DNA from 4 places in the Streptomyces sp. PSU-S4-23 genome. Region 3 is predicted to be linked to each of the others. Evidence: riboswitches for the same ligand, from Rfam matches in the RefSeq annotation. Region 3 holds a riboswitch; each other region holds the start of a gene.
The links. Region 3 has a riboswitch for cyclic di-AMP ahead of ACZ79I_RS16310 (transglycosylase family protein). Riboswitches for the same ligand answer to the same signal wherever they lie in the genome.
Positions count from the first base shown of each region.

Region 1: linked by a shared signal. The riboswitch ahead of ACZ79I_RS36075 (M23 family metallopeptidase) and the one ahead of ACZ79I_RS16310 (transglycosylase family protein) in region 3 are both predicted to bind cyclic di-AMP.
Region 2: linked by a shared signal. The riboswitch ahead of ACZ79I_RS23125 (transglycosylase SLT domain-containing protein) and the one ahead of ACZ79I_RS16310 (transglycosylase family protein) in region 3 are both predicted to bind cyclic di-AMP.
Region 4: linked by a shared signal. The riboswitch ahead of ACZ79I_RS24285 (C40 family peptidase) and the one ahead of ACZ79I_RS16310 (transglycosylase family protein) in region 3 are both predicted to bind cyclic di-AMP.

Region 1 is NZ_JBVMUU010000002.1:7,979,705-7,987,230, reverse strand. It holds gene ACZ79I_RS36095 (aldo/keto reductase) at 1-740, opposite strand, end outside; gene ACZ79I_RS36090 (hypothetical protein) at 737-1,678, opposite strand; gene ACZ79I_RS36085 (MBL fold metallo-hydrolase) at 2,014-3,198, opposite strand; gene ACZ79I_RS36080 (SGNH/GDSL hydrolase family protein) at 3,363-4,148, opposite strand; gene ACZ79I_RS36075 (M23 family metallopeptidase) at 4,427-5,275, opposite strand; cyclic di-AMP (ydaO/yuaA leader) riboswitch at 5,280-5,437, opposite strand; gene ACZ79I_RS36070 (alpha-galactosidase) at 5,741-7,526, opposite strand, start outside.
Region 2 is NZ_JBVMUU010000002.1:5,041,303-5,048,828, forward strand. It holds gene fahA (fumarylacetoacetase) at 1-373, opposite strand, end outside; gene ACZ79I_RS23110 (carboxylate--amine ligase) at 594-1,883, shown strand; gene ACZ79I_RS23115 (FAD-dependent oxidoreductase) at 1,944-3,146, shown strand; gene ACZ79I_RS23120 (HAD family hydrolase) at 3,212-4,033, shown strand; gene ACZ79I_RS23125 (transglycosylase SLT domain-containing protein) at 4,017-4,517, opposite strand; cyclic di-AMP (ydaO/yuaA leader) riboswitch at 4,520-4,690, opposite strand; gene ACZ79I_RS23130 (CocE/NonD family hydrolase) at 5,065-7,095, opposite strand; gene ACZ79I_RS23135 (polyprenyl synthetase family protein) at 7,395-7,526, shown strand, end outside.
Region 3 is NZ_JBVMUU010000002.1:3,549,748-3,557,273, forward strand. It holds gene ACZ79I_RS16285 (NAD(P)/FAD-dependent oxidoreductase) at 1-1,242, opposite strand, end outside; gene ACZ79I_RS16290 (Ppx/GppA phosphatase family protein) at 1,676-2,617, opposite strand; gene ACZ79I_RS16295 (DUF501 domain-containing protein) at 2,614-3,237, opposite strand; gene ACZ79I_RS16300 (FtsB family cell division protein) at 3,265-3,744, opposite strand; gene eno (phosphopyruvate hydratase) at 3,845-5,131, opposite strand; gene ACZ79I_RS16310 (transglycosylase family protein) at 5,443-6,126, opposite strand; cyclic di-AMP (ydaO/yuaA leader) riboswitch at 6,131-6,297, opposite strand; gene ACZ79I_RS16315 (LysM peptidoglycan-binding domain-containing protein) at 6,495-7,490, opposite strand.
Region 4 is NZ_JBVMUU010000002.1:5,278,377-5,285,902, reverse strand. It holds gene ACZ79I_RS24295 (M23 family metallopeptidase) at 1-1,340, shown strand, start outside; gene pcrA (DNA helicase PcrA) at 1,429-3,921, opposite strand; cyclic di-AMP (ydaO/yuaA leader) riboswitch at 4,364-4,533, shown strand; gene ACZ79I_RS24285 (C40 family peptidase) at 4,542-5,738, shown strand; gene ACZ79I_RS24280 (tellurite resistance/C4-dicarboxylate transporter family protein) at 5,846-6,850, shown strand; gene ACZ79I_RS24275 (hypothetical protein) at 6,828-7,181, opposite strand.

The DNA of each region.
Region 1 (7,526 bases), 4.4 Mb from region 3:
TTCACCGCGAGCGCCTCACCGGCGAACTTGGGCGACCTTGCCCGCCAGTCGTCCTCCGCCAGCCTGGCGCTGTCGAAATGCCCGGAGAGCAGACCGGAGGCCAGGGGCGAGAAGGCGAGGACCTTCGTGCCGTTCGCCCGGCAGGCACCGAGCAGGGACCCGTCCGCCGGGCGGAACAGATTCAGCCCGACCTGCAGCGTGTCCACGGGCCGCACGGCGGAACAGGCTCGGTACTGGCTCAGCGACACGTTGCAGAGCCCGATCCATCGGACCTTCCCTTCGTCGGCGAGGCCGGCAAGGGTCATCCAAGACTCTTCGAGAGGAATCTCTGACTTCGGATCAGGGCGATGGATCTGATAGCCAGAGATGTGGTCGAGCCCGAGCCGCCGCAGACTGGCGACGCACTCGGCCTTGATGCTTTCTGGTCGCAGGTCGGTGCGGACCTTTCCGGGTTCGGCCGGATCCCATACGCGGCCACATTTCGTGAAGACGTCGAAGGGCCCGTTTCCCGAACTCTTCCGGAGGGCCTCTCCCACAACCTCCTCGGAGTGTCCGAGACCGTATGCCGGCGCAGTGTCGACCCAGCCGATCCCGGCCTCCTGTGCCGCGTGAATGGTTGCGACGGATGTGTCATCGTCGACCGGACCCCAGCCGAACTCATACGGGCCACCCATCGCCCAGGCCCCGAGACCGATCCGCGTCAACCGGTTGTCGATGCCTTCCACGTCTGCCTTGCTCACGTGTATCCCTCAACTATTCCTCGGTGAACAACAATGCGCCTGAGCGGCCCCTCATTCAAGAGCAACGGTGAGCCCTGACGCGCCGCGAGGTGCCCATAAAAGGCTTGCCCGCTCGACACGTCCACTCCTTCCCGCGTCACCAGAGGCCGTCCGCTGGAGCACCGCAAGGATAAGGACTGCGGATTGAAGCCGATTCTCAGCATCGTGACGATCCGAGGTGCCAGACCTTCGCTCACCACCGCGTGCCGCAGCGGTTTGACGGTCCGTGTGTCCAGCACCGCGGAAAGATGTCGCCCAGCGAATACGAGCACGTCTTTCGGCGCCGGCTGTATCGCCTCGATCCCGCCCTCTGCCGTCTCCATGACCAGACGGTCGTACTGGGAGACGGCCGGCTCAGCGTACGCATAGTCGCGCAAGGAGAGGATCGTGAAGAGCGTCGCGTCCGTGTGCCAGATGTGCCGGGTCCTCTTCTCCCGGGGAACCTCCGCGGTCACGGCACCGGGGGACATGATGGTACGCAGCAGTGTCCCGTCATGTGCCGCATCGATGAGCCGGGCGGCCATGTACTCCCGTTCAGCCGTGCCGTGCTGCGTGAGAAGTTCAGTGGCGAGATCGCGTGCCAAGCCGAGGAAGAGATCGCGCACCGCTGCCAGCATGGACTGCGGCCGCGTCAACGCGGGCCAATCGGGGTTCGAATTTCCGCGCAGGTCCCACGTCCGTGAGAACTGGAGACCACGGACCTCACCGTCCCCTGTGGTCGGCCGGCCGGCGGGGTCGTTCGTAGGGAAGTAATGAAAGCCGGACGCGAGACCGTGTTCGTCGCCGGGACGGTGGTGGTCAGAGTTGAAAGCACCGAGCTCCTGGAGGGCCAGAATCCCTTGGCGCACATTCGCCGATAACACATCCTGCGCCGCATCGGGCAGCGTCAGCCTGGCCATTCCACGTTCCTCGAGGTGATCGGCCGCTCGTCGTAACCGCGACCGATACCCTTGACGGTCGGCAAGGCTCATGGATCTCCGCGGCGCATCGATCGGCATGGCCCGCCCCTCCCCCGTGGGTTGGATCTCTGGTCGCCAACGCCCTGGTCTCTTCGGTGAAAAAGTCGGGACCCCGTCCAGCCCGTAAGACAATGTACGGCAACACGGCCGACCCGGACTCCGACTTCCAGGAGACGGTGCGGTCGATCGCTGCGGCGCAGGCCGGCCCAGCGCAATCCCCTCTGTCCCGGCGCTACGCGCCATTCACCCGTTCACCCGCTTCAGCGCGTCCTCGGTCAGCCCTCCCCCACGAGGTCGAGGTCGTCGCGAGGCGCCTCCGGGGTGATCTGCGGAACCGGCCATGTGCGGTTCAGCGGCAGGGACACATCCCGCCACCAGGGGTGCGTGGGGAGGTCGCCGGCGGGCTCGAAGGGCTGCCCCGGGACAGGGACGGCGACTGCCTGTCCGACCGCGCCGGCCGCGGCCAGCGTCCATTCGCCGGGCTCGGCCCAGGGGTGCGGCGCCAGGTTGAAGGTGGCCCAGTGGATCGGCAGCATCGCGCCGTGCGGCTGCCCGCCCTGGAGGTCGAGGTGGGCGCGCGTACCCTCCTCGGGAGTCATGTGGATGTCCGGCCAGAAGTCCGAGTACGCCCCGATCTGGATCATCGTGGCGTCGAACGGCCCGTGTGCGGCGCCGATGTCCTTGAAGCCGTCGAAGTAGCCGGTGTCACCGCTGTGATAGATGCGGTGCTCCTCGCCCGCCACGGACCACGACGCCCACAGCGTGTGCTGTCCGTTGCGCAGACCCCGGCCGCAGAAGTGGCGGGCGGGCGTGGCGGTCAGGGTGATGCCGCCGACCTTCGTCGACTCGTGCCAGTCCAGCTCACGCAGACGGTCCTCGGACACGCCCCAGTGCTCCAGGTGGGCGCCGACGCCGAGCGGTATCGCGAACACGGTGTCCGTGGCCGCCAGGGCCTTGATGGTGGGCAGGTCGAGGTGGTCGTAGTGGTCGTGGGAGATGACGACCACGTCGACGGGACCGAGCGCGGCCAACGGCAGGGGCACCGGGTGCAGCCGCTTGGGGCCGACGAAGCCGAAGGGGGAACAGCGGTCGCCCCACACCGGGTCGAAGAGCACCCGGTGTCCGTCGATCTCGGCGAGCACGCCGGCGTGCCCCATCCATGTCAGCCGCAGCCCGCTCGCCGGGGGACGGGCCAGGTCGGCGTACGTGGTCGGGTGCACGGGAACCGTGCCGGCCGGGGCGCGGCGGACGCGGTCCTCCTTGCGGAAGTAGACCTTCGCCAGCTCCACCGCGGAGTTGCCGGACGGCCGGATCCGGGTGCCCTCCGGGTTCACGAAGGCGCCGTTCGCGAAATGCGGCGATCTGCGGATGCGCTCCATGCGTTCCCCGCTCGGGTCCGCGCCGAACGCGACGGGCCGCAGCGAGCGGAGCCCGGAGCTCAGGAAACGGAAACCGGTCACGGCGCCTCCAGTTGGAGTCGAGTCGGGCATCCCATTATGGGCGGCGCCTCTGACAGCACCGGGTCGGAAGTGCCGCAGAGCGACCGCCGGGGTCGCTCCCCTCGGTGGTACGCCGGCACGGCCCGGGCGCGTGGCCCGGGCCGTGCCGGTCGCGGTCGCCGGGGTCAGACGGCCTGCGCGATCCTCGTCTTGATGTCGTCCGGGGACAGGGTGCCCTTCGCCATGACGCGGTCGCCGGAGGACTCCCCGCGCAGCCGGCGCCCGATCCAGGGGACGAGGTGCTCACGCGCCCACTGGATGTCGTCGCGCCGCACCTCGAGCGTGCCGCGCGGCGGCAGCGGCGGCCATGGCTGGTCGGGGTCGGCGGAGACCTCGATGCCGAGGACCTGGCCCGCCCGCAGGGCGACCCGGGTGTGCCCCTCGGCCGAGAGATGGAGCCGGTCCTCGTCCCAGGCACGCCGGTCCTGGACCGTCTTGAGCGACCACAGGTCGAGGACCGGGCAGCCGTACCGGTCCGCGATCGCCCGGACGTGCCCGTTGTAGGTGGCGATCTTGCCGCGCAGATGCTTGAACACGGGCACGCCGCGCGTGTCGAAGCCGGTGGTCACCATGACGGTTCCGACGGCGGAGGTGAGGTCGGCGACGGCGCGCTCGAAGCGCTCGGCGACGTCGTCGGGGTCGGTGCCGGGCCGGATGATGTCGTTGCCTCCGGCGCAGAAGGAGACCAGGTCCGGGGCGAGTTCGAGTGCCTTCGGGACCTGGTCAGCGACGATCTGGTCGAGCAGCTTGCCGCGCACCGCGAGGTTCGTGTATTTGAAGTCGCCTTCCGGCCGCCGGTCGGCGAGAAGGACCGCGAACCGGTCGGCCCAGCCGACGAACTGCCCGTCGGGGCCGGGGTCGCCGACGCCCTCGGTGAAGCTGTCCCCCACCGCCACGTACGACCCGATCACTGATCTGTTGTCATTCTTCGAATCGTCTGCCACGTCGGCCCATGATTCACCTTCCGATGTGAGCTACGCGACCGTAGGAAAGGGTTGACGGGCGGTGAGGAGGACCACGGGGCGTGGGCGGGCGCGTCGGGAACAATTCCCTGGGCAGGGCTGTCGGGCGGGACGCCGGGCGGAGGGCCGTCCTGCGCACCGGGTGCACGGCTGAAGGCCGGACCCCGGGAACGAGGGGGTCCGGCCTTCGGGGGTCCGGCCTTCGGAGGTCCGGCGGGCCGTGCGGGTCAGCCGATGGACACGCCGTGCGAGCGCAGGTAGGCGACCGGGTCCACGTCCGAGCCGTAGTTCGGGGTGGTGCGGATCTCGAAGTGCAGGTGCGGTCCGGTGACGTTGCCGGTGGCGCCGGAGAGGCCCACCTGCTGACCGCCGGTCACGGTCTGGCCGGCGGAGACGGACAGCTTCGACAGGTGGGCGTACTGCGCGTAGTAGCCGTCGGCGAGCCTGACGACGACCTGGTTGCCGTACGCGCCGCCCCAGCCCGCGGAGGCGACGGTGCCGGCGCCCACGGCCTTGAGGCTGGTGCCGGTCGGGATGGCGAAGTCGATGCCGGTGTGGTAGCCGCTCGACCACATGCTGCCCGCGACGCGGTACCTGGTGCCGATGGCGACGCCCTGGACCGGCAGGCTGTAGCCGGTGGCGGCGGTCGCGGCCTTGGGTGCCGTCGTCTTCGTGGCCGCGGAGGTCTGGGACGTCGCGGCGGAGGGAGCGGCCGCGGCGGCGGTGCCGCCGAGCGTCAGCTTCTGGCCGGGGTGGATCAGCGACGGGTCGGAGCCGATGACCGCGCGGTTGTCCTGGTAGAGCTTCTTCCAGCCACCGGTGACGTGCTGGTCCGCGGCGATCCGCGACAGGCAGTCGCCGGGCTTCACCGTGTAGGTGCTGACGGCGGCGACCTTCACGGCGGCCTTCTCGACGGCGACCGGAGCCGCGGAGACGGATACCGCGGGGGCGGCGGCATGCGCGTCGGTCGCGCCCAGCAGCGGCAGTGCGAGCGCGGCGCCGCCGGTTCCTACGACGGCCATGGAGCGCATGAGGCGACGGGGCTTGGGACGGCGGTGCTTACCTTTTGCAGGCATGTCGAATTCCTCTCCGGCGCCTGCGAGGTGAGCTGTCGGGTGCGGACTGGAGATGTCCGGCCGCGACGGTGCGCGGCTTTACCCCTAGCCGTTCCGGAGACCGGAACAGGGCGTCTTGCCTGTGGGTCCCCCGCTCCTGCCGGGCAAGGGTGAGAGTGCGGGCACCGGGCGGCGGCAGGATTCGGCGTTCCACCCGGATCGAGGGGAACGTAAGCGACCCGGACGCATGGGGACAACATTCGGTTTCCCCCATGCGCCCATTTCTCTTGATCCTTGCGGAAATTACCGGTGACCCTGTGTCGATACGAGATGCGAAGACATTCTCAATCGCCCAGAAAAGAAGCCACAATTACGTGAACATGGCGACAACGGACCGTCACAAATATGACGCTGCTCACGTGTCGCGATTTTACTGGCCTTATTCCAGGCGGAGTTGGAATGAAGGCATCAATTCGGACAACACTCTCAGATACGACGCAGCCGGATAACCGTCGCATCGAAGTCGCCCTGCAGGGCGGTCCGCAGTCCGTGGTGCAGCAGCACCGCACCCCGATGCACTTCGCCCGTTTCGCGGCATTCATACCTGGCTGCCGGGTCGAGTCCGCGCAACCGCAGCGGAGCGACCGGCTCACCGTAGTGCTGCGCCTGGAGCCAGGCGAGAACGACCGCCCGCTCGTCGAGCACGTACTGGACCGCACTCAGCCCGCCCGCCGGGGGGCGCAGCCGGTACAGCTCGCCGCGCTGGACCACGGGGCGGATCTCCTTGTAGAGACCGACCCAGTCCCGGGCCTCGGCCAGCTCCGCCTCACTCCACTTCATGAGGTCGCCGCCGACACCGAGCACCCCGGCCATGGCACTCACGAACCGGAAGCGCAGCGCGCTTACACGCCCGTTGAGCTGTGTGTTCGGGCTGTCGGTGACCCAGGCGGCCATGACCCGGGCCGGATGGATCTGGCTGAAGCCGTGCTGGATGGCGAGCCGGTCGAGCGGGTCGGTGTTGTCGGAGGTCCACACCTGGTCCGTACGGCTCATGACCCCGAGGTCCACGCGTCCGCCGCCGCCCGAGCAGGACTCGAAGGCGACCGTGGGGTGCGCCGCGCGCAAACGGTCCACCAGTGCGTACAGGGCGCGCACATGGTCGACCCACAGGCGCTGCGGATAGGGTTCGCCGGGCCGGCCGGCATCGGTGAAGCAGCGGTTGAAGTCCCACTTCACATAGTCGATCGGGGCACTGGAGAGCAGCCCGTCGAGCTGCCGCCACAGATACTCGCGGACGTCGTCGCGGGCGAGGTCCAGTACGAGCTGATTGCGGAATTCGGTCCGCTTTCGCCCCTTTTGGTGCTGTACCCAGTCGGGGTGCGCGCGGTAGAGGTCGCTGTCCGGGTTGACCATCTCGGGCTCCACCCAGATGCCGAACTGCATCCCGAGGGCGTGCACCTGGTCGGCGAGGGGCTTGAGGCCCGACGGAAAGCGGTCGGGGTTGGGGCTCCAGTCGCCGAGTCCCGCACGGTCGCTGGTGCGGGCGCCGAACCAGCCGTCGTCGACCACGAACAACTCGACACCGATCTCCGCCGCCCGTCGCGCGAGCGCCCCCTGCTGCTCCTCGGAGACGTCGAACCCGGTGGCCTCCCAGGAGTTGTAGAGCACCGGCCGGTCACGGTCCGCGTCCGGGATGACGTGCGCCCGCTGGTACGCGTGCCAGGCGCGGCTCGCGCCGCCGTGACCGCCGTCGCTCCACAGTCCCGCGAAGACCGGAGCGACGAACGTCTCCCCCGCGGCCAGCCGCAGCAGTCCGGAGTCGTCGTACCCGGCACCACCGGTGATCTGCACGCGTGCGTCGGGGAGTTGGGCCACCGCGATCCGCCAGGTGCCGGACCAGGCGAGCGCACAGCCGTAGACCTCGCCGTGCTCCTCGGTCGCGTCGGCGTCGAGCGCGACCCAGGGCAGGTGCTGGTGCCCGGTGTGGCCGCGCCGGCTGCCGATGACCTTCTCACCGTAGGTGAGGGGGGAGCGTACGAGCCGGGACTCGGCCGCCCAGCGTCCGTGCAACTGCGACAGCCGCCAGCCCTCGCGCTCGGGCAGGGTCCAGGTCGCGGAGTCGGCCCGCAGGAGTTCGACGGGGCCGGGACCCGTGTTGGCGAGGGTCGCCCAGCGTTCGACCACATCCCCGCGCATCCGGTAATGGAGGGTGATCGCGAGCCCGTCGTCGGTGAACCGCAGGCGCAGTTCCTCGCCGTCGGCCTCGTACGCC
Region 2 (7,526 bases), 1.5 Mb from region 3:
CGTGGTTCTCGGAGGCGTAGAAGTCGACGTAGTCGGCGACCTCGAAGGGCAGGTGCAGCGTCACCTCGGACAGCGGGCGCATCAGCGGCCCGACCGTCTCCCGGTGGGCGGGCACCGTCACCCATGCCGTCAGCGCCCGGCGCACATCCGACCAGGCGGTGCGGCCCGCGGCCAGCAGTGGGCCCAGGGACGGCCGTGCCAGCAGGGCGGCGTACGGGGAGCCGAGCGCCCTGGCCGCCGCGCCGGCGTCGAGCACGTGGTCGCCCAGGCGGACGCCGACGGTGCGCTCGTCGGAGCCTGCGGGGGAGAACACGCCGTAGGGGAGGTTGTGCGGGCCGAAGGGGTCGCCCTCGGGGACGTCGAAGGGGGGCATGGGATGCTGCCTCGCTTTCGTGCGCTCCGGGTGGTGCCGTGCACGGTTGTTCCAGGTGGTCGCCGCACACGTTACGGGTGGCCGCCCGTCTTGGGCAGTGTCTAAAGAGTTCGCAATGTCCGAATAGGTCTTGTCGGAGAGGTCAATTCCGGCTTAGCGTCTTTTGGGGGATGCGGGCGGGGTGGGTCCGCTCCGTGAGGGGGACACGTGGGGGGGACCCGTGGCCAGGAGCACCGGCAGCGTGCCGTTCGACCCGGACCGCGACGTCCCGGGGCTCATCGTGAAGTTCGGCGACTACCCCCTGCACCACGGCGGGGTCGGTGCCGTCCGCAGCCTGGGCCGGCTCGGCGTGCCGATGTACGCGATCACCGAGGACCGTTACACGCCGGCCGCCGTCTCCCGCTACCTCCGGCGCGCCTTCGTCTGGCCGACCACCGGGACCGAGGAACCGGAGCGACTCGTGGAGGGCCTGCTGCGCATCGGACGGCGCATCGGCCGGCCGGCGGTCCTCGTGCCCACCGACGAGGAGGCCGCCGTCCTGATCGCCGAGCACCAGGGCGTCCTCGGCGGCGCCTTCCTGTTCCCGAAGGTGGACGCCGGGCTGCCGCGCCGCCTCGCCAGCAAGCAGGGCCTGCACGAACTGTGCGTGGAACACGGCATCCCCAGCCCGGCGACCGCCTTCCCGCAGTCGTACGACGACATCGTGCGCTTCGCGGACACGGCCCGTTTCCCGCTCGTGGCCAAGAACCGGGAGGCGTTCGTGCGCCGCGAACGCCCCGCCGTGAACGGGACCACCAGGATCACCACCCGTGAGGGCCTCCTCACCCTCGCCCGCGACTGGGGTGAGCACCCCGGTGTGATCCTCCAGGAGTACCTGCCCCGGGAACAGGCCGAGGACTGGATCGTGCACGCGTACTTCGGCCCGGACTCGACCCCGCTCGCCCTGTTCACGGGTGTCAAGGTCCGTTCCTGGCCGCCGCACGCCGGCATGACGGCGAACGCCTACGTCGTCGACAACCCGGAACTCGCGGACCTCGCCGCGCGCTTCGTCAAGCAGATCGGCTTCACCGGCATCGTCGATCTCGACCTGCGCTTCGACCGGCGCGACGGGCGGTACAAACTGCTCGACTTCAACCCGCGCATGGGCGCCCAGTTCCGGCTCTTCGAGAACGAGGCGGGGGTGGACGTCGTCCGCGCCATGCACCTGGACCTGACCGGCCGGGGGGTTCCGGAGGGCGAACAGCGCGCCGGCCACCGGTACATCGTGGAGAACATCGACCTGCCGGCCCTGCTCGCCTACCGCCGCAGCGGCTATACGACGCCGCACGCCCCGGCCCGCGCGAGCGGTACCGAGCTGGCCTGGCTCGCGGGTGACGACCTGCGGCCGTTCCTCACGATGCTCGCGCGCTTCGTGCGGCCGGGCGCGAAGCACCTGTACCAGCTGTGGCGGACCAACCGCCGCGGCAGCACGGCCGCTCCGGCCGGCCGGCCCGGCTCCGCCACGACGTAGGCACGACGTAGGCACGACGTAGGCACGACGCAGGCACGTAGCGTCCTGGGGAGGGACTTCGTGATTCATCCGGTAGCAGTCATCGGTGCCGGGCCGTTCGGCCTGTCCACCGCGGCTCATCTGCGGGCGCGGGGCATCCCGGTACGCGTCTTCGGCGAGGCCATGGTGAGCTGGCGCGACCATATGCCCGCGGGCATGCTCCTGAAGTCGACCCCGGCCGCCTCGGCCATCGACGCCCCCCAGCGCGGCCACACCCTCGCCGACTACTGCGACGCGGCGGGCATCCCCCGCCTGGTGACGGACGAGGACATCATCCCGGTGGAGACGTTCATCGGGTACGGGGAGTGGTTCCAGCAGAAGCTGGTGCCCGGACTGGAGCGGGTCCGGGTGGTCTCCGTGGACCGCCGCCAGGGCGGGGGCTTCGACCTCAAGCTGGACTCGGGCGAATCGTTCACCGCGCGGGCCGTCGTCGTGGCGACCGGCCTGTCGGGTCTGGCCCATCTGCCGCCGGAGCTGGCCGCCGTGGCGGCGGACGGACCCACGCCGACCGGCCCCCTCTCCCACAGCTCCCAGCACCACGACCTGTCCCGTTTCTCCGGCAGGGACCTGCTGGTCGTCGGCGCGGGCCAGTCGGCGCTGGAGACAGCGGTGCTGGCGGCGGAGGCGGGCGCGCGCGTGCGCGTCGTCTCGCGCGGCCGGGGCCGGGTCGCGTTCGGTGCGCCGCCCTGGAAGCAGCCGAGGCTGCGTCCCGAGTCGCCGTTCGGCCGCGCCTGGTCGCTGTGGGCCCTGAGCTACTACCCGCACCCGTACCGCTTCCTGCCCGCCCGGACCCGCCACTACCTGGTCCGCCGGGTCCTCGGCCCGCTCGGCGCGTGGTGGCTGCGCGACCGCTTCGCGGGCAGGGTGCAGGTGCGGGAGGTCGCCCGCCTGGTGCGCGCGTCCGCGCCGCACGGCAGCCCGACCCTGACGGTCCTGACGCACACGGGCCGCACGGAGGAACTGCACGCCGACCATGTGATCGCCGCGACCGGCTACCGAGTGGACATCGCCGCGATGGACTTCCTGGCCCACGAGCTGCGCACGGAACTGGCGGTGAGCCGCGGCACGCCGAAGCTGGGGGCGGGCTGTGTGTCCTCCGTCCCCGGTCTGTACTTCACGGGCCTTCCGGCGGCGGCCTCGTACGGGCCCGTGATGCGCTTCGTGTGCGGCACGGAGTTCGCGTCGCCGCGGCTGGTGCGGCATCTGGCGGCGTTTCACGGCTGAGTCCCCGCGGTCCTCGTCCGGTTCGGGCCGAGCACGCGGGGGTGTTCCATCCGTATTCTCTGATCATGGCCGCACCCCTTGCATATGCACTCATCGCCACCGACCTGGACGGAACCCTGCTGCGTGGTGACGACACGCTCTCCGACCGGTCGAAGGCCGCGCTGGCGCGGGCCGTGGCGGCCGGCGCCCGGCACCTGGTGGTGACGGGGCGTCCGGCGCCCAGGGTGCGGCCGCTGCTCGACGACCTGGGCAGCGGGGGGCTCGCGGTGTGCGGGCAGGGCGCGCAGGTGTACGACGCCGGCGCGGACCGGCTGCTGTTCTCCGTCACCCTGGACCGGGAGTTGGCCGAGACCGCGCTCGGCAAGATCGAGGCCGAGGTGGGGCAGGTCTACGCGGCGGTCGACCAGGACGGGGTGGACGGACTCACGCTCATCGAGCCCGGCTACCGGATGCCGCACCCCACGCTGCCCGCGGTGCGCGTCGAGCGGCGCGACGACCTGTGGTGCGAGCCCATCAGCAAGGTGCTGCTGCGCCATCCCACCTTGTCGGACGACGAGTTGGCGGTGGCGGCCCGCGGTGCGATCGGGTCCCTGGCGACGGTCACCATGTCGGGGCCCGGAACCGTCGAACTCCAGCCGTGCGGCATCACCAAGGCGACGGGGCTCGCGCTGGCGGCCGAGCATCTGGGCCTGAGCCCGTCGCGGACCATCGCCTTCGGCGACATGCCCAACGACATCCCCATGTTCGACTGGGCCGCGCACGGCGTCGCCATGGCCAACGCCCACCCCGAACTCAAGGCGGTCGCCGACGAGGTCACCCTGTCCAACGAGGACGACGGCATCGCCGTCGTCCTCGAGAGACTGTTCGGGCTCAGTAGGCGCTGTTGACGTTGTCGATCGAGCCGTACCGGTGGGCCGCGTAGTTGCAGGCGGCCGTGATGTTCGCGACCGGGTCGTAGGGGTCGTACGCCGTGCCGGGCACGTGGTACGCGCGGAAGGTCGGGTCGATGACCTGCAGGAGGCCCTTGGACGGAATGCCCTTCGCGGCGTTGGAGTCCCAGAGGTTGATGGCCCGCGGGTTGCCCGCCGACTCGCGCATCACGTTGCGGTAGATCCCGTTGTAGGAACCGGGAATCCCGTTCTTCGCCATGACGGTCAGCGACTGACGTATCCAGCCGTCGAGGCTGCCGCCGCGGTAGGTCGTGGCCGTCGCCGCTCCGGTGGCGGGTGTGGCGGCCGAGGCGCTCGTCGCGCCGACGACGGGAAGGGCGAGCACCGCGGCGGCGGTCGCCGCGACGGCGAGGGTGCGGCGGACGCGGGTGGCCTTGGACCGGTCGTTCCGACGGCGTACGGGCAGGGCGAAAGCGGGCATGTCGTTTTCCTCTCCGGCGCCTGCGAGGTGAGCTGTCGGGTTCGGGCTGGGAGGTGCCCGGCCGTGTCCTCGGTCCCGAGGGCACGGCTTCACCCCAAGCCGTTCCGGCGCGGTGTCCGGCTCGGCGACTTACCTGGGTCCCCCGCTCCTGCCGTCATCGGTGGATGGGCCCTCGAGCGGCGGCAGGATTCGGCGATCCGCTCGGGTCGAGAGGAAGGTATGCGAGGGGAGATGCCCGGAACAAGCGAGAAGTCATGGTCCGGTCGAAATGACCTTGACATTCTGCAATGTCGATGTTGATCCGCTTTGAGCTCAGCGGCCAACGCGCCCTTTGTGGACGGGAAGTTGGCTACATGACTGAAAAGAGTGGTGTCGGGGTGAGGTGACCGATTTCACTGACTTCCTCCCCGTGTTGGGGAATTTGGTAATATGGGAAATCAGATAGCAATTCGGGCAAATCGGTCAGCGATCATCCGTTCGGCGCGATCCGCTCGCGCCATCGGCTCTCCGAGTGGTGAAGCTCACAGGAAATGTGGTCCGAATACCACTAATTCGGGCATTTCACCGGCGTGGTGGAGGGGGTCACCGTGCGGGGAATCCTCGTCTCCCATGTCCGGTGGAACACCACCTCGTCCCCGTCCCTGCAGACCACCTCGTCCGAGACGACGAACTCCGCCGCCGTGCAGGCGATCCCGGAGTGCGTCTCCACCCTGGCGTCCCATCCCGTCTCCGGGCGGTGCATCCGGATCGACCGGTCCGAGCGGGCCCGGGCCGTCAACGCGTCCGCGTCCTCGACGGTGTACGTCTCCCGGGCGTCCTCGGTGACCTCGAGACCGTCGGGGTACACGAGAACACCCTCGCGGCACGGGGCGAGTTCGAGGCGCCACTCGCCCTTCGCCACGTCCCGGACCACCAGCCGGGGCGGGCGCGGCTCGTCGAGCATGGCGGGGGAGCTGATGCCCAGCGGCCGGGCGTGCTCCGGTTCCCCGAACACGATGGGCGGCCCGGACTGCGCCGTGTGCAGGGGAAGTTCGAGCCGGCTGCCCGCCGGGTCCAGGACGAGGCCCGCCTCCGAACCCGGTTGCGGCCACAGCCACGGCCAGTACACGGAGGACACGGCGAGGCGGATGCGATGGCCGGGCGGGAAGACGTGCCCGACACCGCCCAGCTCGACCGTCACGTCCTCCGTGGCACCCGGGGTCCAGGGAACCGTCCGGTCGCGGCCGTGGCGTGCGGACAGGTCCAGGACGCCACGGGTGACGAGGGTCGACGCCCCGTCGGGTGCCACGTCGCACAGCCGGGCGGCCACCTGGCCGCACGGCACCGGACAGGTCAGCCGCAACCGCACCCGGGGCCGCCCCAGCACCCGGGTCTCCCCGGCCGTCCCGAACTCGAAGCACACCGACCTCGCGTCCTCCTCGCGCTGGTCGGGCGGCAGATCGGCGTCGTCGCCGCGAGGGACGAAGCGTCCGGCGTCGAGACCGGTGTGCATCGGGGACCGCACGGGCACGGGGTCTCCCCGGAGCGCGTACGAGACCGGGGTGACGTTCGGCGACGGCCACGACGGCTCGCCGGCCCAGCGGCCCGGCAGCTCCTCGTACCGGGTCGCGGGAGGGTGCGGGCCCGTGACGTACACGCGCAGCAGCGGCTCCGCCATCACTCCCGTGTCCCTGCCCTTGAGCCAGTGGTCCCACCAGCGGAGCGTCTCCTGGAGGAAGCCGATCGCCGGGCCGGGCGGCAGGCCGCGGTCGGGGTACTCGTGCGGCCAGGGTCCGATCAGCCCCCGTACGCGGTCGGCCGGGAGGCGCTCCAGGAGTGCGAGCACGGTGTCCCGGTACGGGTCGTGCCGGCCGCCCACCGCGAGCACGGCGGCCCTGAGCGCGCCGGCGTCCGCGGGGTGGGCGCCGGCGCCGTTGGGTCCGTGGGCGCCCTGCCCGTGCCGGCCCGCGCGGGTGCGGGCGGGAGGGTGGAGGGACTCCAGGCGCCTGATCCAGCCGTCGCGCCACACCGTGCCCACATACCGGGGGTCCGGCGGCCGGGCCGCGAGGGCGAGCATCGCCGCCGCCCGGGCGTGGGTGCCGCCGGCGAGGGCGGAGCCGCCGGGGTGGTCCACGTCGTTGTCGTACGGGTCGTCCGCGGCGCAGACCGCCACGACCGCCTTGAGCGGTCCGGGGGCGAGGGCCGCGATCCGGAGGGCGGCGGAGCCGCCCCGGGAGACGCCGAACATGCCCACGTGCCCGTCGCACCACGGCTGCGCGGCGAGCCATTCGACGACCTCGACACCGTCCTGCAGTCCGGTCGCCCCGTCGGCGTCGGCGGGCAGGCCGTCCGAGTTGCCGTACCCGCGGGCGTCCACGCGGACGGAGGCGTAGCCGTGGCCCGCGTAGTAGGGGTGGCGCTGGTGGTCGCGGGCGGCGGTCGCGTCGGTGAGGCGGCCCGGGAGGTACTCGAGCAGGGCCGGGAAGGTCCCCTCGGCGAGCGGACGCCATGCGCGCGCGTACAGACGGGTGCCGTCCTGGAGCGGGATCCAGAAGTCGTCGTGGGCCGTCTCATGGGGGAAGGTCGTACGGATGCGCATGTGCCTGACCTCGGAATGCGGAGTGCAGCACAAGAAAAGGTGCACTTCAGGTATATCGATAAATATGTATTCGTATCGCCTGATCAAGAACATACCGTTCGTGATCCGATACCGCCCGGCCTGGAACAGCGGGCGCTCGTGGTGATCGAAACCTGACCGGATACGCTGACTTGAGTGATGGCAGCGACAGATCGACAAACGCGATGAGCCGAGTCGACCGGCGACGTCATCGACCCAATGACCGTCCTTGAGACCGACCGTGTGATCGTCAGCAGACGTCAGCAGACAGGAGACCCCACGTGACCGTCGTCGGGCCGTTCGGGCTGAGCGTGCGGGACCAGGCTCTGGAAGCCGATGTCCAGGCCGGATTGGCCGCTGTCGAGGAGGGGCTGCTCGACGCCACCAAGAGCGAGGTGCCCTTCATCACGCAG
Region 3 (7,526 bases):
CTCCGCGAAGATCCGGATCTTCCGGTTCCACGTCGGCATGGCAAGGCCGTGGTAGGTGCGGTGCATGTACCACGCCAGGCGGCCGCGCAGCTTGATCCTCATCTTGCCCATGACGATCATCGCGACGCCCTTGTGGAGGCCCAGGCCCGCGACCGCGCCCTTGTTGGCGTGGCTGTACTCCTTCTGCGGGAAGCCCCGCAGGCCGGCCACCACGTTGTCGCCGAGGGTCCTGGACTGGCGCAGCGCGTGCTGCGCGTTGGGCGGGCACCAGGCGTTCTCGTTGCCCGCCTTGCGGCCGATGAGGTCCGGCACCTGGGCGTTGTCGCCGGCGGCCCAGATGTAGTCCGTGCCCTTGACCTGGAGCGTGGGCTCGGTGTCCACGTGGCCGCGCGGTCCCAGCGGCAGGCCGAAGCGGGCCAGCGCCGGGTTGGGCTTGACGCCCGCGGTCCACACGATCGTGTTGGAGTCGACCTCGAGGCCGTTCTTGAGCACCACGTGGCCGCCGACGCAGGACTCCATGGACGTGGAGAGGTAGACCTCGACGCCGCGGCCCTCGAGGTGCTCCCTGCCGTACTGGCCGAGCTTGGGGCCGACCTCGGGAAGGATCTTGTCGGCGGCGTCGACGAGGATGAAGCGCATGTCGTCGCGGGACACGTTCTTGTAGTACTTGGCCGCGTCCCGGGCCATGTCCTCGACCTCGCCGATGGTCTCCGCGCCGGCGAAGCCACCGCCGACGAAGACGAAGGTGAGCGCCTTGCGGCGGACGTCCTCGTCGTTCGTGGAGTCGGCCTTGTCGAGCTGCTCGAGGACGTGGTTGCGCAGGCCGATGGCCTCCTCGATGCCCTTCATGCCGATGCCCTGCTCGGCGAGCCCGGGGATCGGGAAGGTGCGGGAGACGGCGCCCAGCGCGATGACGAGGTAGTCGAAGGGCAGCTCGTACGCCTCGCCGACCAGCGGGACGATGCGCGCGACCTTGCGGTCCTGGTCGATGCTGGTGACCCGGCCGGTGAGGACCTCCGCCTTCGGCAGCACGCGCCGCAGCGGGACGACGACGTGCCGGGGGGAGATGCTGCCGGCGGCGGCTTCGGGGAGGAAGGGCTGGTAGGTCATGTACGAGCGCGGGTCGACGACGGTGACGGTCGCCTCGCCGTAGCGCATCTTCTTCAGAATGCGTCGAGCTGCGTACAGACCTACGTACCCACCGCCTACTACGAGGATCCTGGGACGCTCCGTGGTGCTCATGGCATCGAGTATCCACCCGTCTGCGGGGGGAGGCTCGTGCGCCCCTTCACAAGCTTTGGCGCGCTATCTGTTATAGTGCGCGACCCCGGCAAGACAGGCCACGGCACCACAAGGGAACAGGCGTACGAGCCGACCCCGGTCAAGGCCGCGTGAGCTGCGCCGAACCCCTGAGGAAGATCCACACGGGCCCCGGATCGGGACCCGTACGACCCCATGGTCTCGCTCGCCTGAGCACCCGCAAGGGCCCACTGAGCCCGAGGGATGGGCCGTTCGGCCCATGGCGCCGCCCAGCGGGGGCGATTTCCTTGTGAAGAAGTTCACGAACTTTTCCGCCGGTGCCTCACCGGGGAGACCCCGAGGGCCCCTCGGGCGCGCTCATACGGTAACCCGACCTGCTCAGGAGAGGCTACTGGCGAGTAGAAAACCCGCTCCGCTACGCGACGGACCAGGCGATCCCGTCCAGGATGTCGTGCTCGCTGACCACGACCTCCGCGGCCCCGGTCCGCTCCATGACCGCGAGCAGGACGAGGGCGCCCGCGCCGATGACGTCCACGCGTCCCGGATGCATGGAGGGGACGGCCGCTCGCTCGGCGTGCGTGGACCTCAGGAGCCACTCGGTGATCTCCCGCACGCGGTCGTGGGAGAGGCGGGAGTGGTGGATCCTCGCCGAGTCGTACTCCGGCAGGTCCTGCGCGATCGCCGCGACCGTGGTCACCGAACCCGCGAGCCCGACCAGTGTGTGCGCCTCGCGCAGCGGCACCGACCGCTCCGCCAGGTCCAGCGCGGCCTCGACGTCGGACCGTATGGCCGCGATCTGCTCCTCGGTGGGCGGGTCGGTCACGGCCCCGTCGCGCACGAGGTGGCGCTCGGTCATGCGGACGCAGCCGATGTCGACGGACCGGGCCCCGCGCACGTGGTCGTCGCCGACGACGAACTCCGTGGACCCGCCGCCGATGTCCACGACGAGGAAGGGCCCCACGAGGTCCTGCCGGCCGGCCAGCTCCTTGGTCGCGCCCGTGAAGGAGAACTCGGCCTCCTGGTCGCCGGAGATGACCTCGGGCTCGACACCGAGGATGTCCAGGACGCCACGCACGAACTCCTCCCGGTTCTCGGCGTCCCGGGAGGCGGAGGTGGCGACGAAGCGGATCCGCTCCGCGCCGTGCTTCTTGATGATCTCGGCGTACTCGCGGCAGGCGGCGAAGGTCCGCTGGAGCGCCTCCGGCGCGAGCCGCCCGGTGCGGTCCACCCCCTGGCCGAGCCGGACGATGGTCATCCGCCGGTCCAGGTCGGCGAGTTGACCGGTCGCCGGGTCCGCGTCCGCGACCAGCAGCCGGATGGAGTTCGTACCGCAGTCGACGGCGGCGACCCGGGTCACTGGTCGTCCTCCTCGGAACCGGCCGCGTCGGCGGCGGCGAGGGGCTTGAACGCGAACCAGCCGGAGTCCGACTCCTGCACCTGCCACTCCTCGCCGGACGGCGGCTCCCCGGGCGTCACGCACGGCCCCTTGCGCCACCATTCGGGCAGCATCGCGATCGCCTCGTCACCGAGCGGGTTGACGCCCGGTCCCGCGGCCAGGGAGTGCGCCACGAGCACATGCAGGCACTTCACCCGGTCCGGCATGCCGCCCGCGCTCGGAAAGCCCTCCAGGACCTCCACGGCGTCCCGGCGGGCGATGTAGTCCTCGTGCGCGGCCCGGTAGGCGGCGGCCAGCTCCGGGTCGGTGGCCAGGCGGTCCGTCATCTCCTTCATGACGCCGTTCGCCTCCAGGGTGCCGATGGCGGAGGCGGCGCGCGGGCACGTCAGGTAGTACGTCGTCGGGAACGGTGTCCCGTCGGGGAGCCGCGGCGCCGTCTCCACGACGTCCGGCTGCCCGCACGGGCACCGGTGCGCGATCGCGCGCAGCCCGCGCGGCGGGCGCCCGAGCTGCTGCGTGACGGACTGGACGTCCGCGTCCGTGGGCTCGGTGCGCGGGGTGGGCGGCGGAGGGATTTCCATGGCTGTTTTCAGGCTGTCTTTCTCGGTTCACTTGCCGGACGACGCGTCGGACTTGTCGACGCCGTACCAGATGTTGGCGTACCAGGGGCGCAGGGACGTCGTCCGGTCCGTGTGCGACTGCTCGGCCGGGTGCGGGTCGATCACGACGTACCCGGTCTCCCCCGGCATCACATAGTGCAGCCGCTGCCGGATCTGCTGCTTCGCGTACGCGTCGTCCTGCCAGCGGGCCTTGAGGTCGCGCAGTTGCTCGACCCGCCGGCGGGCCTGCTCCTGCTGCCGCTCCAGGTCGGCGATGTCCGCGCGCTGGGAGACGTACTGCCGCATCGGGTAGGCGAGCGCCACGATCAGCGAGCACAGGACGAGTGCGAGCAGGGCGGCCCGGCCGGTGAGCCGGGAGCGGCGGGCCTGCCGTCTGCTCTGGGAGCGGTAGACCCGGGCCGCCGTCTGCTCGCCGAGCAGCCTCAGCCTGGTCGCTGTGGAGAACCGGTCGCGGTCCTTCACGGCCATCTCTCCCGCCTCCCCTTCACACGTGCGTACGTCCCCGCACACGGTACGGGACCGAGTACGGGGACGTACGGACGACTGGCTAAGGCGTTGCCCTGGTCGCTCAGCCCCTGAAGCGCGGGAAGGCGCTGCGGCCGGCGTAGACCGCGGCGTCGTCGAGGATCTCCTCGATGCGCAGCAGCTGGTTGTACTTGGCCACGCGCTCGGAGCGGGCCGGGGCACCGGTCTTGATCTGGCCGCAGTTGGTGGCGACGGCCAGGTCGGCGATGGTGACGTCCTCGGTCTCGCCGGAGCGGTGGGACATCATGCACTTGAAGCCGTTGCGCTGGGCCAGCTCGACGGCGTCCAGGGTCTCGGTCAGCGAGCCGATCTGGTTGACCTTGACGAGCAGCGCGTTGGCGGTGCCCTCCTCGATGCCGCGGGCCAGGCGCTCCGGGTTGGTGACGAACAGGTCGTCGCCGACGAGCTGGACCTTGTCGCCGATCCTGTCGGTGATGACCTTCCAGCCGGCCCAGTCGTCCTCGAACAGCGGGTCCTCGATGGAGACCAGCGGGTAGGCCGCGACGAGCTCCTCGTAGTACTCCGTCATCTCGGCGGCGGAGCGCTCCTTGCCCTCGAAGAGGTACTTGCCGTCCTTGTAGAACTCGGAGGCGGCGACGTCGAGGGCGAGGGCGATCTGCTGGCCGGGGGCGTAGCCCGCCTCCTTGATCGCTTCCAGGATGAGGTCGAGGGCCTCGCGGTTGGAGCCGAGGTTCGGGGCGAAGCCGCCCTCGTCGCCCAGGCCGGTGGACAGGCCCTTGTTCTTCAGCACCTTCTTGAGGGTGTGGTAGACCTCGGCGCCCCAGCGCAGGGCCTCGGAGAAGGACTCCGCGCCGATCGGGGCGATCATGAACTCCTGGATGTCCACGTTGGAGTCGGCGTGCGAGCCGCCGTTGAGGATGTTCATCATCGGCACCGGCAGCAGGTGCGCGTTCGGGCCGCCCAGGTAGCGGAACAGCGGCAGGTCGCTGGCCTCGGAGGCGGCGTGCGCGACGGCGAGGGAGACGCCGAGGATGGCGTTGGCGCCGAGGGAGCCCTTGTTGTCGGTGGCGTCCAGGTCGAACATGGCCTGGTCGATCAGGCGCTGCTCGGTGGCGTCGTAGCCGACCAGCTCCGGGCCGATCTGCTCGATGACCGCGAGAACGGCCTTCTCGACGCCCTTGCCCTGGTACCGGTTCGGGTCGCCGTCGCGCAGCTCGATGGCCTCGAAGGCGCCGGTGGAGGCGCCGGACGGGACGGCGGCACGACCCGTGCTGCCGTCGTCGAGGCCGACCTCGACCTCGACCGTGGGGTTGCCTCGGGAGTCCAGGATTTCCCGGGCTACGACGACGTCGATGGACGGCACGAGCATCTCCTTCGTGGATGTGACGCTGAGAGTGCGGGGCACCTTGCGACTAGAGACTAACCGTCCCCGGGATGCCGGAAGCCGACCGACCGTCCCGTGGACAGAGTGACGGTACACATTGTTTCCGCACGGAACAAAGCCCCCCGGAGAAGAGGCGGCGAACGTCACGGGACACACAGGAAAAAAGCCCCGCCCCGGTGCGTTCGGGGGAAAACGCACCGGAGCGGGGAGCCCGTGGGGCGGGGGCGGACCTCACGCGGCCTCCACTGTGGGGGCCGCGCCCGTGAGGACCCCGTCGTCCGGCTGCCGGACGGCTGTCACTTCAGGTGCAGCCGCTGGCCCGGGTAGATGAGGTCGGCGTCCTTGACGACGCCCTTGTTCAGCTGGAACAGCTTCGGCCAGCCGCCCTTGACGTCGTGCGCGGCGGCGATACCGCTGAGGGTGTCGCCCTTGACCACCGTGTACTCGCCGTCGCCCTTCGCGACCTTCGGGGCGGCGGGGGTGGCGGCGGCCTTCGGAGCGGCCGGGGCGGCCGGGCGCGCGGCCGACCGGGAGGACTGCTGCGTGGCCGGACGGGTGGCGGGCTTGGCGGCGCTCGACGAGCCGCCGCTCACCGCGCCGCTGTAGGGGGTGCTGGACAGGCCCTTGCCGCAGACCGGCCAGGCGCCCTTGCCCTGGCCCGCGAGGACCTTCTCGGCGATGGCTATCTGCTGCGCCTTGGTGGCCAGGTCGGCACGCGGGGCGTAGGCGGTGCCGCCGAACGCGGCCCACGTGGAGTTGGTGAACTGCAGGCCACCGTAGAAACCGTTGCCGGTGTTGATGGACCAGTTGCCGCCGGACTCGCACCGGGCGACGGCGTCCCACTCGGCGGCGGTGGCGGCCGAGGCGTTGCCGGCCGCGAGCAGCGGGGCGGCGATGGCGGCGCCGGTGACGCCGGCGAGCGCGATGACACGGGTGGCTTTGGACGGGCGGCGGTGCTTGCCGTTGCCGGAACACAGCATGGTTCGTTCCCCTCACCGACGCCTGCGAGGTGAGCTGTCGGGTTCGGGCCGGTTGAGTTGCCCGGCCGCGCTTGTCAGGGCGCGCGGCTTCACCCCAAGCCGTCCCCGGTCAACGTCCGGGCACGGCACTTACCTTGGGTCCCCCGCTCCTGCCTACGGCGCTTGACGCGACGACTGTTTCCGTACGGCCGCTGGCAGGATTCGGCGTGGCGGCCATGGGAGCCCGCTGAAGCGAGCGGCAAGACCGTAAGCAGTCGATCCACCGAATTTCAAAGCTGATCAGGGCGAGTGAGACCCATCTCTCACTTTCACCAAACTGGACATAGCGCACGAAGTGGGACGTGAACCACCACTCCAGCGACGGCAGTTCAGGACCGCCCCGCCGTCCCGTCGACATCGAGCGCAAGGCTCTGACCGGGGAGGATGAGGTTGGGGTCGGTGCCGACCGTCTGCTTGTTCGCGTCGTACAGCGCCGTCCACCCGCCCGTGAGGTCAAGGGAGTCGGCGATGCCCGACAGGCTGTCCCCGGGACGGACGGTGTACGAGCCGTCGTCGGCGGACAGCGGGGCGGACGAGTCGCGCGAGGCATGGCGGCCGGCCGCGTCACCGGTACGGCCGTCCAGGGCGCCCTCCTCGGCACTGTCACCGCGATGGCGGCCCGCACCGGAGTCCTCGGACTCCCCGGCACCCGAAGAGGCCCCGTTCTGATCGGACTTGTCCGAGTCATCACCGTTCGTCACACCGGCCGCCGAGTCACCGGAATCGGCTGAATCGCCGGATTCACTCGCATTCGCCTTGCTCTTACCGGAATCGGTCGTCGAGGTCGCGGAAGGGGACGAAGAGGGAGAAGAGGAAGAGGATGCCGAAGAGCCACCCGATCCGGATGATCCGGATGACTCGGACAGGCCGGAGTCGGCACCGGAGCCCGAGGCCGGACCGCCGCCGGACGCGTCGCCGGCGACCCCCGTGTCGACGTGGGCGGCGGCCGGGTCCTTGTCCAGCCCTGAGAGCAGGCCGCAGCCCGGCCACACGGAGACGCCCCGGTCGGCGAGGATCTTCTCGGCGACGGCGATCTGCTGCGAGCGGCTGGCCTGGTCGGGGCGCGGGGCGTAGTCCAGGCCGCCATAGGCGTCCCAGTCGTCCTGCGACAGCTGAAGTCCGCCGAAGCGGCCGTTGCCGGTGTCGGCGCTCCAGGATCCGCCGCTCTCGCACTCCGCGACCCGGTCCCAGGTCGTGCCGCTGGCCGCGCTCGCACCGGTGGCGCCGAGGAGCGGGATCGCGATCGCTGATCCGGTCACTCCCGCCGCGACGAGGAGAGCCGGAGCCTGACGGGGGCGACGGTGACGACCGGTCCCGGAGAGCATGCGGTTGCCTTTCACGTGACAGCAGTGACCAACGCG
Region 4 (7,526 bases), 1.7 Mb from region 3:
TCCCGGGCGGTGGCACGACCGGCGCATACGACGCCACCCAGTGGTCCACCGGCGGTCACGCCACCCTCGGCACGGGCAGCCACCAGACGGTGACCTACGACCCGTACACCGCCCACCACTACGCCCCGTACGACACCGGATCCCATGACGCGACCGCCTGGGCGGCCGGCTGTCAGCAGTTCGCGGGCATCCCGGCGCAGGCCGCGGCCCCCGACGCCACCGGCCAGTGGGACGCGCAGGCATGGATCGAGGCCGGCCAGTGGCCGGAGCAGACCCAGCAGTGGGATTGGGGCACGCAGGCATTCGACACGGGCGCCTACGACGCCACGCAGTGGAACTCGGCCGGCACCGCCGAGCAGCAGGAGACGCAGGACCAGCAGGCCGCGGCCACCGCGACGGCGACCTTCGAGCAGGACGCCCCCGAGTCCTTCGACTCCGTCGATTCCTTTGACTCCTTCGAGCAGTTCCCGTACGAGCACGCCGCCGCTTCGGACGACGAGTCGGGGTTCGACCACGAGACGCCCGCCGAGGCGCCCCTCCTGCTCGACGACCAGGAAGAGGTCGCCTTCGTCCCGGCCCCGCGCTCCGCCTCCCGGACCGCGAACCGTTCCCGGCGCCGCAGCCCGGCGAAGCGTTCCGCGCTGCTGACGGTCGCGGTGCCCTCGATGTGCGTGATGGGGGTCGCCGGAATCGCCGCCGCGACCGTCGACATGGGCGGCGACGACGGCAAGGAGACCACGGCGAGCGCGTCCGACGCGACCGCGGTGAAACCGTCCGCCGCCAACAACAAGCTGGACTCCCAGCTCGAGGGCCTCTCCGCGGGCGCGCACGACTTCGCGGACCGGGCGAGTCGCACGCAGGAACGTATCGACCTCAAGGCCCAGCAGGCGGCCGAGAAGAAGAAGGCGGCGGAAGAGGCGGCCCGCAAGGAGCGGCTGCGTCCGAAGTTCGCCCTGCCGGTCCTGCAGAAGGGGCTCAGCGCCTACTTCGGCCAGGCCGGCGTCAACTGGATGTCCGTACACACCGGCATCGACTTCCCCGTCTCGTACGGCACCACCGTGATGGCCGCCACCGACGGCACGGTCCGCACCCAGTGGAACAGCGCCTACGGCAACATGATGATCGTGACCGCGAAGGACGGCACGGAGACGTGGTACTGCCATCTCTCCAGCTACCGGGTCTCATCGGGCACCGTCGTCAAGGCCGGCCAGCCCATCGCGTACTCCGGCAACTCCGGCAACTCGACCGGCCCGCACCTGCACTTCGAGGTACGGCCGGGCGGAGGGGCCGCGATAGACCCGCTTCCCTGGCTGCGCAGCCACGGGCTGGACCCGACCTGACCGGCCCCTCGGCGGGCCTGCCGCCGGGCCCCACCGACGAGCCGCCCGTCGGCGGCCCGCCCGGCCCGGCACCGAGCGGTACCGCGAACTACAGCTTCTCCACCGGCGCATACCGCAGCAGCAGCCGCTTCGGCTTTGTGTCGCCGAAGTCGATCGTCGCCTCCGCGTTCGACCCCATGCCCTTCACCCCGACCACCGTGCCCAGGCCGAACTGGTCGTGCGTGACGCGGTCGCCGACCGCCAGGGCGATCACCGGCTTCTCCGTCGCGCCTCCCCGCCGGGTGGCGAAGCCGGCCGCGCCCGCGGCCGAGGACCGTGACCGGGTCGACGACAGCGACGCCGCCACACCGGAGAGCGGCCCCGCCGGCACCGGGGCGGAGGGAGCACTCGTCCGCTTCCACTCCACGTGCTGGTCCGGGATCTCCTCCAGGAAACGCGAGGGCGGGTTGTACGAGGGCTGGCCCCAGGCGCTGCGCAGGGCCGACCGCGTGAGGTACAGCCGCTCGCGCGCGCGGGTGATGCCGACGTACGCCAGGCGCCGCTCCTCCTCCAGCTCCTTGGTCTGGCCGAGCGCGCGCATGTGCGGGAAGACGCCGTCCTCCATGCCGGTCAGGAAGACCACCGGGAATTCGAGGCCCTTGGCGGTGTGGAGGGTCATCAGCGTGATGACGCCGCCGCCCTCCTCCTCGTCGGGGATCTGGTCGGAGTCGGCGACCAGGGCGACCTTCTCCAGGAAGTCGGACAGCCTGCCCGACTCGCCTTCCCCGCGCTCCTGCTCGAACTCCAGCGCCACGGCGGCGAGTTCCTGAAGGTTCTCGATGCGGGTCTCGTCCTGGGGATCGGTCGATGCCTGCAACTCCGCCAGGTAGCCGGTGCGTTCGAGGACAGCCTCCAGGACCGTGGCCGGTCCCGCGCCCGACTCCACGATCGTCCGCAGGTCCTCCATCAGCGCGTTGAACCGCTTGACCGCGTTCGTCGAGCGCGCGGCCATGCCGTACGCCTCGTCCACGCGCCGCAGCGCCTGCGGGAAGCTGACCTTCTCCCGCTGGGCGAGGGCGTCGATCATCGCTTCGGCGCGCTCGCCGATCCCTCGCTTCGGCACGTTCAGGATCCGCCGCAGCGGCACGGAGTCCTCCGGGTTCGCCAGCACCCGCAGGTACGCCAGGACGTCCCGGACCTCCTTGCGCTCGTAGAAGCGGACGCCGCCGACGACCTTGTAGGGCAGTCCGACGCGGATGAAGACCTCTTCGAAGACACGGGACTGGGCGTTCGTGCGGTAGAAGACGGCGACGTCGCCCGCCTTCGCCTCGCCCCGGTCGGTGAGGCGGTCGATCTCGTCGGCGACGAACTGCGCCTCGTCGTGCTCGGTGTCGGCCACATAGCCGGTGATCCGCGCGCCCGCGCCCGCGTTGGTCCACAGGTTCTTGGGACGGCGGGACTCGTTGCGCTCGATGACCGCGTTGGCGGCGCTGAGGATCGTCTGGGTGGAGCGGTAGTTCTGCTCCAGGAGGATCGTCGTGGCGTCCGGGTAGTCCTCCTCGAACTGGAGGATGTTGCGGATGGTCGCGCCGCGGAAGGCGTAGATCGACTGGTCGGCGTCGCCGACGACGCACAGTTCGGCGGGGCGCAGGTCGTCCTCGCCCGGCGGCACGTCCTCGGGCCGGCCGCCGCCCGCAGGGCCGACCAGCTCGCGCACCAGGGCGTACTGGGCGTGGTTCGTGTCCTGGTACTCGTCGACGAGTACGTGGCGGAAGCGGCGGCGGTAGTGCTCGGCGACGTCCGGGAACGCGCGGAGCAGGTTGACCGTCGTCATGATCAGGTCGTCGAAGTCGAGCGCGTTGGCCTCGCGCAGTCGCGACTGGTACAGCGCGTACGCCTGGGCGAGGGTCTTCTCGAAGCCGTCGGCCGCCGTACCGGCGAAGTCCTCCTCGTCGATCAGCTCGTTCTTCAGGTTGGAGACCTTGGCGCTGAAGGACTTGGGCGGGAAGTGCTTGGGGTCGAGGTCCAGGTCCCGGCAGACGAGCGCCATCAGACGCTTGCTGTCCGCGGCGTCGTAGATCGAGAAGGAGGACGTGAAGCCGAGCTTCTTGCTCTCCCGCCGCAGGATGCGCACACAGGCGCTGTGGAAGGTCATCACCCACATCGCGTTCGCGCGCGGGCCGACGAGCTGCTCGACGCGCTCCTTCATCTCGCCCGCGGCCTTGTTGGTGAAGGTGATCGCGAGGATCTGGCCGGGGTGCACGCCCCGCTGGGCCAGCAGATACGCGATGCGGTGCGTGAGCACACGGGTCTTGCCTGAGCCGGCGCCGGCCACGATGAGCAGGGGGGAGCCGGCGTGCACGACGGCCGCGCGCTGGTTCTCGTTCAGCCCCTCCAGCAGCGCCTGCGGGTCGAGGGCGGGGCGGTGCGCGCCGTTGCGGTAATAGGAGTCGCGGTCCGGCGGCACGTCGAACCGTCCGCCGAACAGATCGTCCGGAACCGGCTCCGCTCCGTGATCGCCGTCGGGCGGCGGTGGCTCCTCCTCGTGGGCCGGGGTGCCCTTGAGGTCCGCCAGGAAGCTGTCGTCAAAGAGGCTGCTCATCGCTCTCCGAGTCTAGGCCGCCCCACCGACAACCGGTTGCCGCCCCGAGAAGTCCGTCCCACCGGAACCAGATCCGGGTACGGGTACGGGTACGGGTATGCGTACGGCTAGGGGGATCTTCCGCAGCCCCCGCCCCGGCGGGCATCGCGCTCCGCGCCTGTCGCATCACCGAAGGTGACGCACCGCCCGGAGGCCGTCCGTCTCCCGCCCCGGCCGCGAACGACGCCCGGGAACCGGACACAGGGCACCACTTCCCCCGACTCCGGGGAAAGGCGGCCAACACGCCGCAGACCCCTCCCCATTGACCGCGGTGAGCCGCACTCATGGTCAAGGTCACGAAAATGTATCGGGCATATCGCACATCAACCTTCACACGGGCCGCACCAGTTGGCTACGGTTCCGGGCGGGCCGCTCGACCCCCACCGGCGAAGGTCGCCGGGCCGCGCGGCCCCCGCCGAGTCCGGCGTGCCCGTGGGCAGCCGGAGCCGGGGACCCAACCGACCTTGGGGTGAATCGGCCAACCACCTTTCGGGGGACGGCCGTAGGGCACACCTTCCGGAACCACCCGCCCGAACCCGACAGCTAACCCGGTAGGCGGTGTACGGAAGGAGTCGCCTCCCATGGCGCCGCACCGCAAGGCGCGCCCCTCGGGCACGCGCATCGCAGGCATACGGACTCCCGCCCTCGCGACGGCGGCCCTCACCTCCGTGGCCCTGCTCTCCCAGACGGCGAACGCCGCGCCCTCCACGGACGGCAGACCGAGCCTCGAGGAGGTCGAGAAGAAGGTCGACGAGCTCTACCACCAGGCCGAGTCCGCCACCGACAAGTACAACGCGGCCAAAGAGAAGACCGCCAAGCAGCGCAAGCGCGTCGACACGCTCCTCGACGACGTCGCCCAGCGCACCCAGAGGCTCAACGAGGCGCGGGACGAACTGGGTTCGTTCGCCGCGGCGCAGTACCGCACCGGGGCCGCGGCCCCCGACACGGCCACCTTCCTGCTGGCCGACTCGCCTCAGGACTACTTCGACCAGACCCAGCTGATGGGCCGGCTGACCAGCCGCCAGAAGGACGCGGTCGACCAGTACGTCACCGAGCAGTCCGCGACGATGCAGAAGCGGCGGGAGGCCGCCAAGAGCCTGCAGACGCTCACCGAGTCGCAGCAGAAGCTCAGAGCGACCAAGGCGGACGTCCAGGAGAAGCTCGCCACCGCGCGGCAGCTGCTGTCCGACCTGACCGCGGAGGAGAAGGCGCGGCTCGCCGCGATCGAGAAGAAGAAGCAGGAGGAGGCCCAGCGTCAGGCGGAGGAGCTGGCGCGGCAGCAGGCGGCGCGGCAGGCCGCCCAGCAGCAGTCGTCCTCGGGCACCACGACCGGCACCTCCGGGTCCTCCTCCACGTCCACGGGCTCCACGTCCACGGGCTCCGGGTCCACGTCCACGTCCACGTCCACGGACACCTACGCGACGAAGGCAGCCAAGGCGCTCGACTTCGCCCGCGCACAGATCGGCAAGCCGTATGTGTGGGGTGCGACCGGGCCCGACTCCTACGACTGCTCGGGCCTGACCCAGGCCGCCTGGAAGGCCGCCGGGGTGACGCTTCCGCGCACCACGTACGACCAGGTCAACGCGGGTACGACCGTCTCGCTCGCCGATGCCAGGCCGGGTGATCTGATCTTCTTCTACGACGACATCAGCCACGTCGGCATCTACATCGGCAACGGCATGATGATCCACGCCCCCAAGCCCGGTGCGTACGTGCGCGAGGAGTCGATCTACTACGACGGCGCGTCGATCATCCACAGTGTGGTGCGGCCGGCCTGAGGCCGTGTCCGCCGATGCCGTCCGGCACGCGCGCGTGGGGTTGTTTTCCGCCTCCCCGCGCGCGTGCCCCGCGCCCGACCCCGGTGTACGTCCCTAGCATCGGGCGCATGTCAGGCACCTCCGCGCTCCGCACCCGGTGGGTGCGGCGTCCGCCCGCCACCGGTGCCGCCGTGCTGGCGACCGGCGTCCTGTCGGTCGGGCTGCATCTGACCGGGTACGAGGTCCTCTCCCGTATCGTCCTGGCCCTGGCGTGCGCCGCCTGGCTGGGGCTCGTCGCCGACGTCGCCGTGCGGCTGCTGCGGGTGCGCGGGCCGTGGGAGCCGGCCCGGGCGGGCTCCCCTACCGCGCTCACCCCGGTCGCGGCGACCACCGTGCTGGGGGCGCGGGTGTCCCTCCTGGGCGCACAGCGGCTCGCCGGGGCGCTCCTCGCGCTCGCCGTCGCGCTGTGGGCGGGCCTGGTGTACCCGGTCCTGCGGCGGGGGGAGCGGCACCGGCCCGGGGCGGTGTTCCTCGGGTGCGTGGCGACGCAGGGGATCTCGGCGCTCGCGGCGGTGCTCGCCGCGGCGGTGGACGTGGCGTGGCCGGCGCACCTGGCCCTGGTCTTCTTCTGGCTCGGACTGGTGTTCTACCTGGTGGGGCTGTGGCGTTTCGAGCCGCGGCAGTTGCTGACCGGTGCCGGAGACCACTGGCTCGCCGGCGGCGGGCTCGCGATCTCCACGCTGGCCGGGTCCCAGCTCATCGCCGCGGCGCACCACGGACCGTACCTCTGGAGCAACGACGACGACGGCGTCCTGCGGGCCACCACCGGCGCCCTCCTCGTCCTCAGCTTCGCCTGGTACGGCGTGCTGGTCGTGGCCGAAGTGCTCCGGCCGCGGCTCGGCTACGACGCACTGCGCTGGTCAACCGTCTTCCCGCTGGGCATGACGGCGGTGGCGACGCTGTCCGTCGCGTCCTCCCTGGGCGTGCCGTGGCTGCGCGGCCCCGGCCGGGTGCTGCTGTGGATCGCGGTGGCCGTCTGGTGCGCGGTCCTCGCGGGAGCCGCCCGCGACGTCACGCGAAGCCTCCCTTCCCCCGGCGAGGCCCAGGACGTCAGACCCAGAGAACCGCGATGAAGATGTTCACACAGGTCAGTGCGCCCACGAGGCCGAAGAGGGGCGCCTGGACCCTCTCCTCGTCGCGCTTGACGTAGACCAGCCCGAGGATCACGACCAGCACGGCCAGCTTGATGCCGATCTTGACCATGTTGAGCGTGTAGTCCTGCGCCTCGTTGACGCCGACCAGGGCGACACCCGTCACGAGCATGGTCAGCGCGCCGTGCAGCATCGCGGGCACGAAGCGCGCGGTGCCCTGGCCCATGGCCTTCATCTGGGTGAGGAACCCGCCGAGGAGCGCGCCGATGCCGATGATGTGCAGACCGACGAGGAAATGGGTGAGTACGTCCATGGCCGGAGCCTAATCAGGGCTCCTACGGCGCCCGACACCGGCCCGGGGGATGTGACGGTGCTCGCACCGCCCGTCTCCCGACAGCATCCCGCGCGCGTCCCGGCGGCAACCCGACTGCAAGCCGACCGCATTCCGCCCGCAATCCGCCCGCGTTCCGCCCGCAATCCGCCCGCAATCCGCCCGCATATATGCGTCCCATAGCAGTGCGTCACCGCCCTGTCGCCCGGAACCGCCGCATCGGTCATCGCACAGCGTGAAGCCGTAGAGCCCAGGACGGGATCACGGTCACATACGGTCACCAGGCGGTCCGGTCACGCCAGTTCCGCACATTGCGTCACCGAGCCG